3 regions of the Mesorhizobium sp. C120A genome follow, and region 3 is predicted to be linked to each of the others. Evidence: predicted binding sites of a transcription regulator. Region 3 holds the regulator's gene; each other region holds the start of a gene.

Region 1 (3,243 bases), 960 kb from region 3:
TGTCCGAAACTGCGGCGGGTCTGGCCTGGTTGGTCGGCCTGCTCAAACAGAGCGGCAATGCAGCGCGGACTGGCCCAGCCTAAACATTGGCCTTGCCGTCGCGCCGCACTCACAGTTCCTTCTCCGCCAGTTCGCGGAAGGCATCGGGAACCGAGCGCCGGGCTTCCAGCGCCACGGCGCCATAGCCGACAGCCTCTCTGCCAAAGCGCTGGCGGATCTTGTCGATGGCGCGGTCGGCGCCAAAGCGCGCCAGGCCTTGCCTGCTGCCGGGCCGCTGCTTTTCATCGGCAAGCCCGAGCGGCAGCTCCAGCTGCAGCTCGGCACTTTCTTCCAGCTGCGACACCGAGATCGCCAGCAGCGAGATGGTCTTCTCCCGAGGGTTGGCGGCCAGCACGCCGCGCACCAGCTCCCCGGCGATTTCGGCCAGCATCGCGGTTGCCGAAATCGGCTGATCGAGCGTCAGCGAGCGTGTGACGGCGTGCAGATCGGCGAAACGCACGCGCACCGTCACCGTGCGCCCGGGCCGTGATTTCGCCCTGAGCCGGCTGGCGACCCGGTCTGCCAGATGCAGCAGCACGGGTCCGAAGATACGCGCTTCGGCCGGCCGTCTGCCAAGCGCCGACTGCGCGCCGGCGGAATGCGACCGCCTGTGGGTTTCGAGCTTTCGCGGGTCGCGGTTCCATGCCAGCGACGCCAGCTTTTCGCCGGCGGCGGGCCCGAGCAACCTTCGCAGCGCCCCACTATGCGTCTTTGCCAACTGGCCGATGGTCTCGATGCCGATCTCGGCCAGCCGCGCCTTGGTCGCCGGGCCGACGCCCCACATCAGCCCGACCGGCAGATCATGCAGGAAGGCAAGTTCGGTGTCCGGATCGACCACCACCAGCCCGTCGGGCTTGGCCACCTGCGAGGCGATCTTGGCCAGATGCTTGGTGCGCGCCACGCCGATCGAGATCGGCAGGCCAAGCTCTGCCCGGACGCGCCGACGCACCGTGGCGGCGATCTCGGCCGGCGGCCCGAACAGATGCGTGCAGCCGGCGACGTCGGCAAAGGCTTCATCGATGGAAATCCGCTCGACCAGCGGCGTGAAATCGTCGAGCACCTTGATGGCGGCATCGCCCAGCCGCTGATAGTCGGCGAAATGGCCGCCGACGAAAATCAGTCCGGGGCAAAGCTCGCGCGCGCGTCGTCCGGGCATGCCGCCGCGCACGCCGAAAACCCTGGCTTCGTAGGAGGCGGCAAGCACGACGCCGCCGCCGACGGCGATCGGCTTGCCCCTGAGCGCCGGGTCGAGCAGCTGCTCGACCGAGGCGTAGAAGGCGTCGAGATCCGCATGCAGGATGGTGGGTTCCATCCCGACCGTTCCCTTTGCGGCGTTGCAGCATTAGCCGCGTCTGTTGTGAGAGGCGTTTTTCCGAACAAATAGAGAACAAACAGGGCCTATTGTCAAGCGAAGCGGTTGCCGCCGGCCGGTCCGTTCCAGGTCGGGCCGTCGAGTGCTCCGCCTGGGCATCGGACCTGCGGAACATTGTCTCTCGCCTCAGCGTTCATATCCGCGACGGGACGCTGTTTTTGTGGAGGCCGGTATGGGCCAGTTCGAGATGATCGACCTCGTCAGCGTCGTTGACGCCTGCACGAGCGATCGCGTTGCCGGGCACTGCGTGTCAATGGCCAGGGCGGTGGAGGAGTTGCGAGTGCTGACCGGTGATTTCGTATCGCCGGACGAGACGGTGGCCAACGCGCTGTCGGCAGTGGCGCTGGGGCGCGGCTGCGCGGTGGTGTTCGACGAGCGAGCGGGCGCCGACATCTTGCTGACGCCGTAGCGCGGCGGCGCCGGGTTGTGGCAGCCAGAAAAGTCGAACAGCGTGCAAAAAGCTGTGCAGGCATGGCCCCATAACCGGGGCGTGGAAAATTTCTGCGCGTGGGTGTATTCTCCAGGTCGCAAGCGGTCGCAGACCGCATAGGGGGAGAAATGACATGCCGAGGGTTTCAGAACTCTTTTTCAAAACTGCCATCTTGTTCCTGATGTTGGGGATTGCGGCCGGCCTGCAGATGGCGATCTCGGGCGACCACGCCGCTTTTCCGGCGCACGCGCATATCAATCTGCTCGGTTGGGTGACGAGCGCCATCTTCGGCGGCTACTACGCGCTCAATCCGCAAAAGGCGGCGCGTCGCGTCGCCATGATCCACTACGGGCTCTACACTCTCGGCTTGGTGATCATGCTGCCGGCGCTGTATGTGATGCTGCAGGGAAACCCGGCGCTTGAACCGATCGTCGCCGGCGGCTCGCTCATTATCGCCGCTGCCGTTCTGGTTTTTGCTTTCGTGGTGTTTTCGCCCGAAACGGCGCGCTCGGTGTCCGGCGTGGTTCCGGCCTCTCGCTGACTGTTCGCGCGCGGCGATCAAAGTCCGACCCGCATTCGCGACCCGCGACACGGGTTGGCCAGGCCGATGGCCGCAGCCGCTGGCTGCGGTGTCTATCGCCGCGTCGGCGTTTAACATACCCGAGTCCCACCACGTATTATTTCGTGACTATTTGGCGCCGGAACCTTCCCAGATATCGCGCGTTGCGGCGACTGTATTCGCGCTGCCTTATATATAGGCAGACTTGAGTACGTCCACAGCATGGGTTGGGGGAGGAGCAGGCCACCATGTCGAAAAGAGAAATCGGAACGTCGGCCTCACTGGGCCGACGCATCGCCGATCTGAAAGCCAGGATGCGAGACGCCAGCGTTACTGAACACGAGATGCAGACCTTCCAGAAGGTCGCAGCCATCATGGGAGGTGTCGAAGGCTCCCTACGCCTCGACGCCGACGACCTGATCGCGGCGTCCTTCGTCACCGAGGCGCTCGGCGATCCCGGGTCGAATTGAAGGTCAGAGCCCGTCGGCACTCAAGTGCCGGCGGTCGATGGCCCGGTTCGCAGCGCCGCGATACCGGAGCGTGTCTGCACCGCCCGCGGCGGGGATTTCTTGCGCACTTTGAAGATTTCAGGCGAGCGGCCTCGACGGCGCTTGAAATATTGGGCTTCGCGTTCGTGCTTCTCGGCTGCTTCTCGGCTGTCGAAGGTGCCGAGATTGTCGCCGTCCAGCCCTTGACCACAAGGGCTAAGCCAAACCGCCAAGGCGCCTTAAACGAAGGATCCGGCCAGCCGGATCCTTCGAAATATCGCGATGCTCCGGCATCGCCTTCAGCTCATACTTGGTCCAACTGGTGACGGCGTGGACGTCCCGGGAAACCTCTCGA
Region 2 (3,243 bases), 990 kb from region 3:
GCGGGAACAGGCCTTCCTCCCAGCCGGGGAGGAACACGGTCTCGAATTCGAGGCCCTTGGCCGAATGCAGCGTCATGATGTTGACGGCGTCAAGCTCGGCGTTCTGCTCGGCGTCCATGACCAGCGCGACATGCTCGAGGAAGGAGCGCAGCGATTCGTACTCCTCCATCGAGCGGATAAGCTCTTTCAGGTTTTCCAGCCGGCCCGGCGCCTCGACCGAGCGGTCGTTCTTCCACATGTCGGTGTAGCCGCTCTCCTCCAGAATGGTCTCGGCGAGTTCGGTGTGCGGCGTGGTTTCCAGCGCCTTCTGCCAGCGCTCGAAATTGGCCGCCACTTCGCGCAAGGCCGCGCGGGGCTTGGGCTTCAGCTCGTCGCTTTCTGCGAGCTTGGCGGCTGCCTCCAGCATCGGGATGCGCAAGCTCCGCGCCGTGTCGTGGATCTGGCGGATGGTGGCTTCACCCAGGCCGCGCTTGGGGACATTGACGATGCGCTCGAAGGCGAGGTCGTCGGCGCCCTGCGCGACGACGCGGAAGAAGGCCAGTGCATCGCGGATTTCCATGCGCTCATAGAAGCGCGGGCCGCCGATGACGCGGTAGTTGAGGCCGAGCGTGACGAAGCGATCCTCGAATTCGCGCATCTGGAAGGAGGCGCGGACCAGGATGGCCATATCATTGAGCTTGTGCTTGGCACGCTGGTAGGTCTCGATGGTCTCGCCGACGGCGCGCGCCTCCTCCTCGGAATCCCAGGCGGCGTGGACATGCACCTTCTCGTCGTCCTCGGCGACCTTCTCGGTGAACAGCGTCTTGCCGAAGCGGCCCTCATTGTGGGCGATGAGGTGCGAGGCAGTGCCGAGGATGTGCGCGGTCGAGCGATAATTGCGCTCCAGACGGATGATGGTGGCGCCGGGAAAATCCTTGTCGAAGCGCAGGATGTTGTCGACCTCGGCGCCACGCCAGCCATAGATCGATTGGTCGTCGTCGCCGACGCAGCAAATATTCACGCTCACGGGCTGTTCCGCGCCTGCCGGCGCGGGCCCTCGCAACGGCTCGGACGCCCGGTCGGGCATGCGGCCTTTGGCCGAGCGCGCTTTACCCTCCCCTGGATGGGGAGGGTCGCCGCGAAGCGGCGGGGAGGGGTGACTGGCGCCGGCGCTGCCACCCCCACTCGCGCCGCTACGCGGCGCGACCTCCCCCATCGAGGGGGAGGTAGGTCTTTGCGCCAGCAGCCGCAGCCACATGTATTGCGCGGTGTTGGTGTCCTGGTACTCGTCGACGAGGATGTATTTGAAGCGCTTGTGGTAGTCCTTCAGCACGTCCGGATTGGCGCGGAAGATGCGGATCGGGTGGCAGAGCAGATCGCCGAAGTCGCAGGCGTTCAGCGTCTTCAGCCGCTCCTGATAGGCCTTGTAGAGTTCCCGGCCCTTGCCGTTGGCGAAGCTGCGCGCGTCGCCCTCGGCAATGTCGGCGGGGCCTTGGCCCTTGTTCTTCCAGCCGTCGATCATCTGCGCGAACTGCTTGGCCGGCCAGCGCTTGTCGTCGAGGCCTTCGGCCTGGATCAGCTGCTTGATCAGCCGTACGACATCGTCGGTGTCGAGGATGGTGAAATCGGATTTGAGCCCGGCCAGCTCAGCGTGGCGGCGCAAGAGCTTGACGCCGATGGAGTGGAAGGTGCCGAGCCACGGCATGCCCTCGACGGCTTCGCCGACGAGATGGCCGATGCGCTGCTTCATCTCGCGCGCGGCCTTGTTGGTGAAGGTCACCGCCAGGATCTGCGAGGGGAAAGCCCTGCCGGTGGCCAGGATATGGGCGATGCGGGTGGTCAGCACGCGGGTCTTGCCGGTGCCGGCGCCGGCCAGCACCAGGACCGGGCCTTCGGTGGTTTCCACCGCCAGCCGCTGCTCGGGGTTGAGGCCGTTGAGATAATCGGGCGCGCTGTTGGGGCCGCTGCGGGCCGCCATGGCGCGCGCAGCTATGCCCGACGGGGCTGCGGGCCGCGCATTGGGTTCGTCAAAAAAGGGCATGTCTTCCGCAAAGCCGGACATCTCCCCCGAATGTAGTGATTCGGGAGCGAAAGACCAGAAGTGTCTACGTTTTGTTCTGGTTTGAAAGTGAGATTCTGGGGCGCAGTGCGAATTTCATCGTCCCGACGCCCGACAATGTCGTGGAGGTGCTGCAGCGTGGGAGCGGAATGAAGTCGAGCGTTTGCTCTCGCCTTATGCTGGCAGGGCCAGCTTGACACACGCGGCCTGGGGGAGAAAGCTGGCGACAGGGCAGGGGCGGCTGCCCGTGAGGCGCTGCAAAGCGCATCAGTCGAAGGAGTATCGTCTTGGCTGTCGTCATCACCTCCCTCATCCTGTTCCTCATCGGCCTCGCACTTGGCGGCGGCGGCGTCTGGCTCGCGATGCTGGGCGGCAGCTGGTACTATGTCGTCACCGGTCTCGCCTTCCTCATCGCCGCATGGCTGCTCTTCCGGCGCAAATCGACGGCGCTCTGGCTCTACGCGGCGATCGTGCTCGGCACGCTGGCCTGGGCGGTGTGGGAAATCGGCTTCGACTGGTGGGAACTCGGACCGCGCGGCGGCATCATCGTGCTTCTGGCGCTGTGGCTGCTGACGCCTTGGGCAAGGCGGGGCCTGATCGGCCCCGACGCGCGCGCGCCGCTCATTCTGGCCGTGCTCGCATCGCTCGCCGTCGCCGGTTATTCGATGACGGCCGATCCCAAGGACATCGCCGGCGACCTCAGCGCCGACAAGGTGACGCCGACTGCCGATCTCGGCGGCAATGTGCCTCCGGGCGAATGGCATTTCTACGGCCGTACGCAATTTGGCCAGCGCTATTCGCCGCTCGACCAGATCACGCCCGACAATGTCGCCAAATTGCAGCCGGCCTGGATCTACCAGACCGGCGACGTGAAAGGGCCGGACGATGTCGGCGAAACCACCTACCAGGTGACGCCGCTGAAGGTGGGCGATGCGCTCTATATCTGCACGCCGCACAATTTCGCCATCGCCATCGATGCCGCCACCGGCAAGGAGAAATGGCGTTTCGATCCCAAGATCAAGCTCGACAAGGACCGCCAGCACCAGACCTGCCGCGGCGTGTCCTATTATGCCGATGCCAAGATCGCCGCCGGCCAGCCTTGCGCGACGCGCGTCTATCTGCCGACCTCGGATGCGCGGCTGATCGCGCTCGACGCCGCCAACGGCCAGGTCTGCCCGTCCTTCGCCGAAGCCGGCACGCTCAAT
Region 3 (3,243 bases):
GGCATCCCGGACGAGGTCAACGAAGCGATGCGGCGCACCGGCATCTACCACATCATCTCCATCTCCGGCCTGCACATGGCGCTGGTTGCCGGCACCATCATGGCGTTGCTGCGTGGCGCCTTTGCGCTGTTTCCCGATTTCTCTTCGCGCCGCCCAGTCAAGAAATATGCAGCAGTGGCAGCACTCGTCTCCATCGCCGCCTATCTCGTCATTTCAGGCGTCGTGGTTGCCGCCGAGCGCAGCTTCATCATGCTGGCGGTCATGCTTGTCGCCGTGCTGTTTGATCGCGCCGCACTCACCATGCGCAATCTGGCGATCTCCGCCATTGCCGTCATCCTGGTGTCGCCGCACGAGGTGGTCGGTCCCAGCTTCCAGATGTCGTTTGCTGCCACCGCCGCCCTTGTCGGCGCCTATGCCGGCTGGGCCGATTACCGCGCCGACAAGGTGAGAACGCCGCCGGCAAAGCGCTCCTTCGTCGGCTTCCTGTCGCGAAAATTCGCGCTGGCCATGGGCGGCCTCGCCATGACCTCGATCATCGCCGGCAGTGCAACCTTGCTGTTCGCCATCTGGCATTTTCAGCGTGTGTCGCCGCTCAGCCTGATCGCCAATCTGGCCGTGATGCCGATTGTTTCGTTGATCGTCATGCCTTTTGCCGTGCTCAGCGCACTGGCGATGCCGTTCGGCGCCGACGGGCCGTTCCTCTATGTGATGGGCAAGGGTCTGATGGCGATGATCGCTATATCGGCCTGGATTTCCGAGCGCTCGCCGGTCGACGCCGTCGGGCTGATCTCCATCCGCTCGGTGCTGTTGGTGGCGGTCGCCCTCGTCATCGCCACCATGGCCACCACCTGGCTCAGGTTGGCGGCCGTGCCTTTCGCGCTGGCCGGCCTGTTGACGGTGCCGCAGGTGCTTACGCCCGACGTGCTCATATCCGAGGATGCGCATCTGGTGGCCATGCCGATCGGTGGCGGCGAACTCGCCCTCAACCGCGAACGCTCCAACGAATTCACCACGGACAATTGGAAACGGGCGCTGCGGGCCAAAACCATTATCCCACCTGAGATTTTCGAGGCAACAGATACGCGGTTCGATCTCGATCCGCTCGATCTGCCGCCCGGCTCGCCCTTCTATTGCACCGGCGATCTCTGTATCGCCCGGCACCCTTCCGGAGCCATTGTAGCGCTTGCGAAAGACCGCAAGACGGCGCGGCCGGCCTGTGCCTTCGCGAGCCTGATCGTCATCGATGACGCCACCGCCTACAATCCGTGCCGCGACCCGCTGGTGCTGGTCGTGACGAAGAAACAGCTGGCCCGCGACGGCAGCGCCGCCGTCTTCTTCGATCCGCAATCGGCAGCTGCAGCGCCAACCATCCGCTTCGCCGTCGACAAGCCGTATCGCCCCTGGCACGAGCAACGCCGCTTCTCCCGCGAAGCGCGCGGCCTGCCGCCTTACAACCAGCGTGAAAAGTACAAACCCAAGCCGGCTCAGTAGCGCCGGATCAATCCGACAAGCTTGCCCTGCACCTTCACCCTGTCCGGTCCAAAAATGCGGGTCTCGTAGGCCGGGTTGGCGGCTTCCAGGGCGATCGAGGCGCCCTTGCGGCGGAAGCGTTTCAGGGTCGCTTCCTCATCGTCGACCAACGCCACCACGATCTCGCCGGGGCTGGCTGTGTCGGCATTGCGGATGATGACCGTGTCGCCATCGAAAATGCCGGCCTCGATCATCGAATCGCCCTTGACCTCGAGCGCGTAGTGTTCGCCGCCCATGATCATATCGGGCGGCACCGAGATCGAATGGGTCTGATGCTGGATGGCGTCGATCGGCACGCCGGCGGCGATGCGTCCCATAACCGGGATTGAAATCGCGGAAACGGCATCGTCATTGCCGGCCGACATCGAACGCGACGGCGAGCCCGGCTTGATCTGGCGGCCGAGACCGCCTTGGCCCAACGCGCCTTGTCCTTGGCCGCCTTGCCCTTGGCCGGTTTGACCAAGACTGCCCTGAATGACGCTCGGCGAAAACTTCCTCGCCGCATTGAGGCCTGGTGCGATCGAGTCGGGCAGCCGCAGCACTTCCAGCGCGCGCGCCCGGTTCGGCAGCCGGCGAATGAAACCGCGCTCCTCAAGCGCCGTGATCAGGCGGTGGATGCCGGACTTGGAGGCGAGGTCGAGCGCTTCCTTCATCTCGTCGAAGGACGGCGGGATTCCGCTCTCCTTCAGGCGTTCATGGATGAACATCAGAAGCTCATGTTGTTTGCGCGTCAGCATCGCGGCCCCCAAGGGTTCTGAAACCAGAATCAGAAAAAACAAACCCAGAACAAACCCTATCTGTTCCAGTTGTGTTCCGCAACCTTTTAAAGTTTAATGAATGTGTTGACGTTTTGTTCAGCGTAACGTTCGGCGCTGCGAGCGCCGCTCGTAGTCGTTGGCCGGCAACGGGGTGAAACGAAGACAAAGTGCCCTGCGTCGTCGGCTACGATCGCCGCTTCCTTTTCGGACGGGGCTGCGCAGCATCCGCGCCGGGTTCACTCTGGGCATAGACCTGCAGCGTGTAGCCGATGTGAGCGGTCATCAGAGTTTTCGCACGTTCGACGTCGCGATCGAGGGCCGCTTCCATCAGGGCGGTATGGTGTTCGATCGCCACGGCGTCGCGCAGGGCCGCCACGGCCTTCCGGTGGCCATCCGTGCGGCCGGCGGCGGCGCGCAGCGTCGGGGCCAGACCCAGAAAGCGGTGATGGCGATGCAATTGGTCGGAAATCGTCGCATTGAAGCGCAGCAGCCAGCTGGATGTCGCGGCACTGAGCAGCGCCGCATGGAAGGCATCGTGTTTTTCGTACCACGCGTCGACCGCATCATCCGATGGATCGTCGAGAACAGACCCGCACCGTGAGAGACGATAGTGGGCGGCAACGACCGCGTCTTCCCACTCACGGTCGCCCTCCTCGATCGATTCCACCAGCAGGGGCAGTTCGACCACCAGCCGCGCACGCGCCAAATCCTCGAGCTCCGCCCGAGAGACGGGAGCGACCGCAAACCCGCGGTTGCTGATGGCGGTCACAAGCCGTTCCGCCTCCAGCCGCGACAGCGCCTCGCGCAACGGCGTCCAGCCGATGCCGTAGGTGTTGCGCAGCGTGCTCAGCTTCAACGGCGCGGCAGGCGCCAGCCGGGTCGCAAGAATATCGCGCCTGAGCAGGCGATAGGCCGCTTCCGTCTTCGAGGTCTGCTCGTCATCCAGCATCGTGAT

Evidence for each region. Region 3 encodes LexA, which represses DNA repair genes until DNA is damaged. Its sites were predicted from a motif close to TGTTCNNNNTGTGTTCNG; they were not measured.
Region 1: the regulator LexA is predicted to act here: its motif matches at 1,412-1,429, upstream of dinB (DNA polymerase IV).
Region 2: the regulator LexA is predicted to act here: its motif matches at 2,082-2,099, upstream of NL532_RS13980 (ATP-dependent helicase).

What each region holds. Positions count from the first base shown of each region.
Region 1 is NZ_CP100476.1:4,842,337-4,845,579, reverse strand. Features, by position in the region: gene dinB (DNA polymerase IV) at 110-1,351, opposite strand; gene NL532_RS23645 (hypothetical protein) at 1,584-1,820, shown strand; gene NL532_RS23640 (heme-copper oxidase family protein) at 1,975-2,382, shown strand; gene NL532_RS23635 (hypothetical protein) at 2,649-2,870, shown strand; gene NL532_RS23630 (hypothetical protein) at 2,891-3,121, opposite strand.
Region 2 is NZ_CP100476.1:2,896,537-2,899,779, forward strand. Features, by position in the region: gene NL532_RS13980 (ATP-dependent helicase) at 1-2,041, opposite strand, end outside; gene NL532_RS13985 (glucose/quinate/shikimate family membrane-bound PQQ-dependent dehydrogenase) at 2,326-3,243, shown strand, end outside.
Region 3 is NZ_CP100476.1:3,884,092-3,887,334, reverse strand. Features, by position in the region: gene NL532_RS18835 (ComEC/Rec2 family competence protein) at 1-1,491, shown strand, start outside; gene lexA (transcriptional repressor LexA) at 1,485-2,267, opposite strand; gene NL532_RS18825 (GntR family transcriptional regulator) at 2,473-3,237, opposite strand.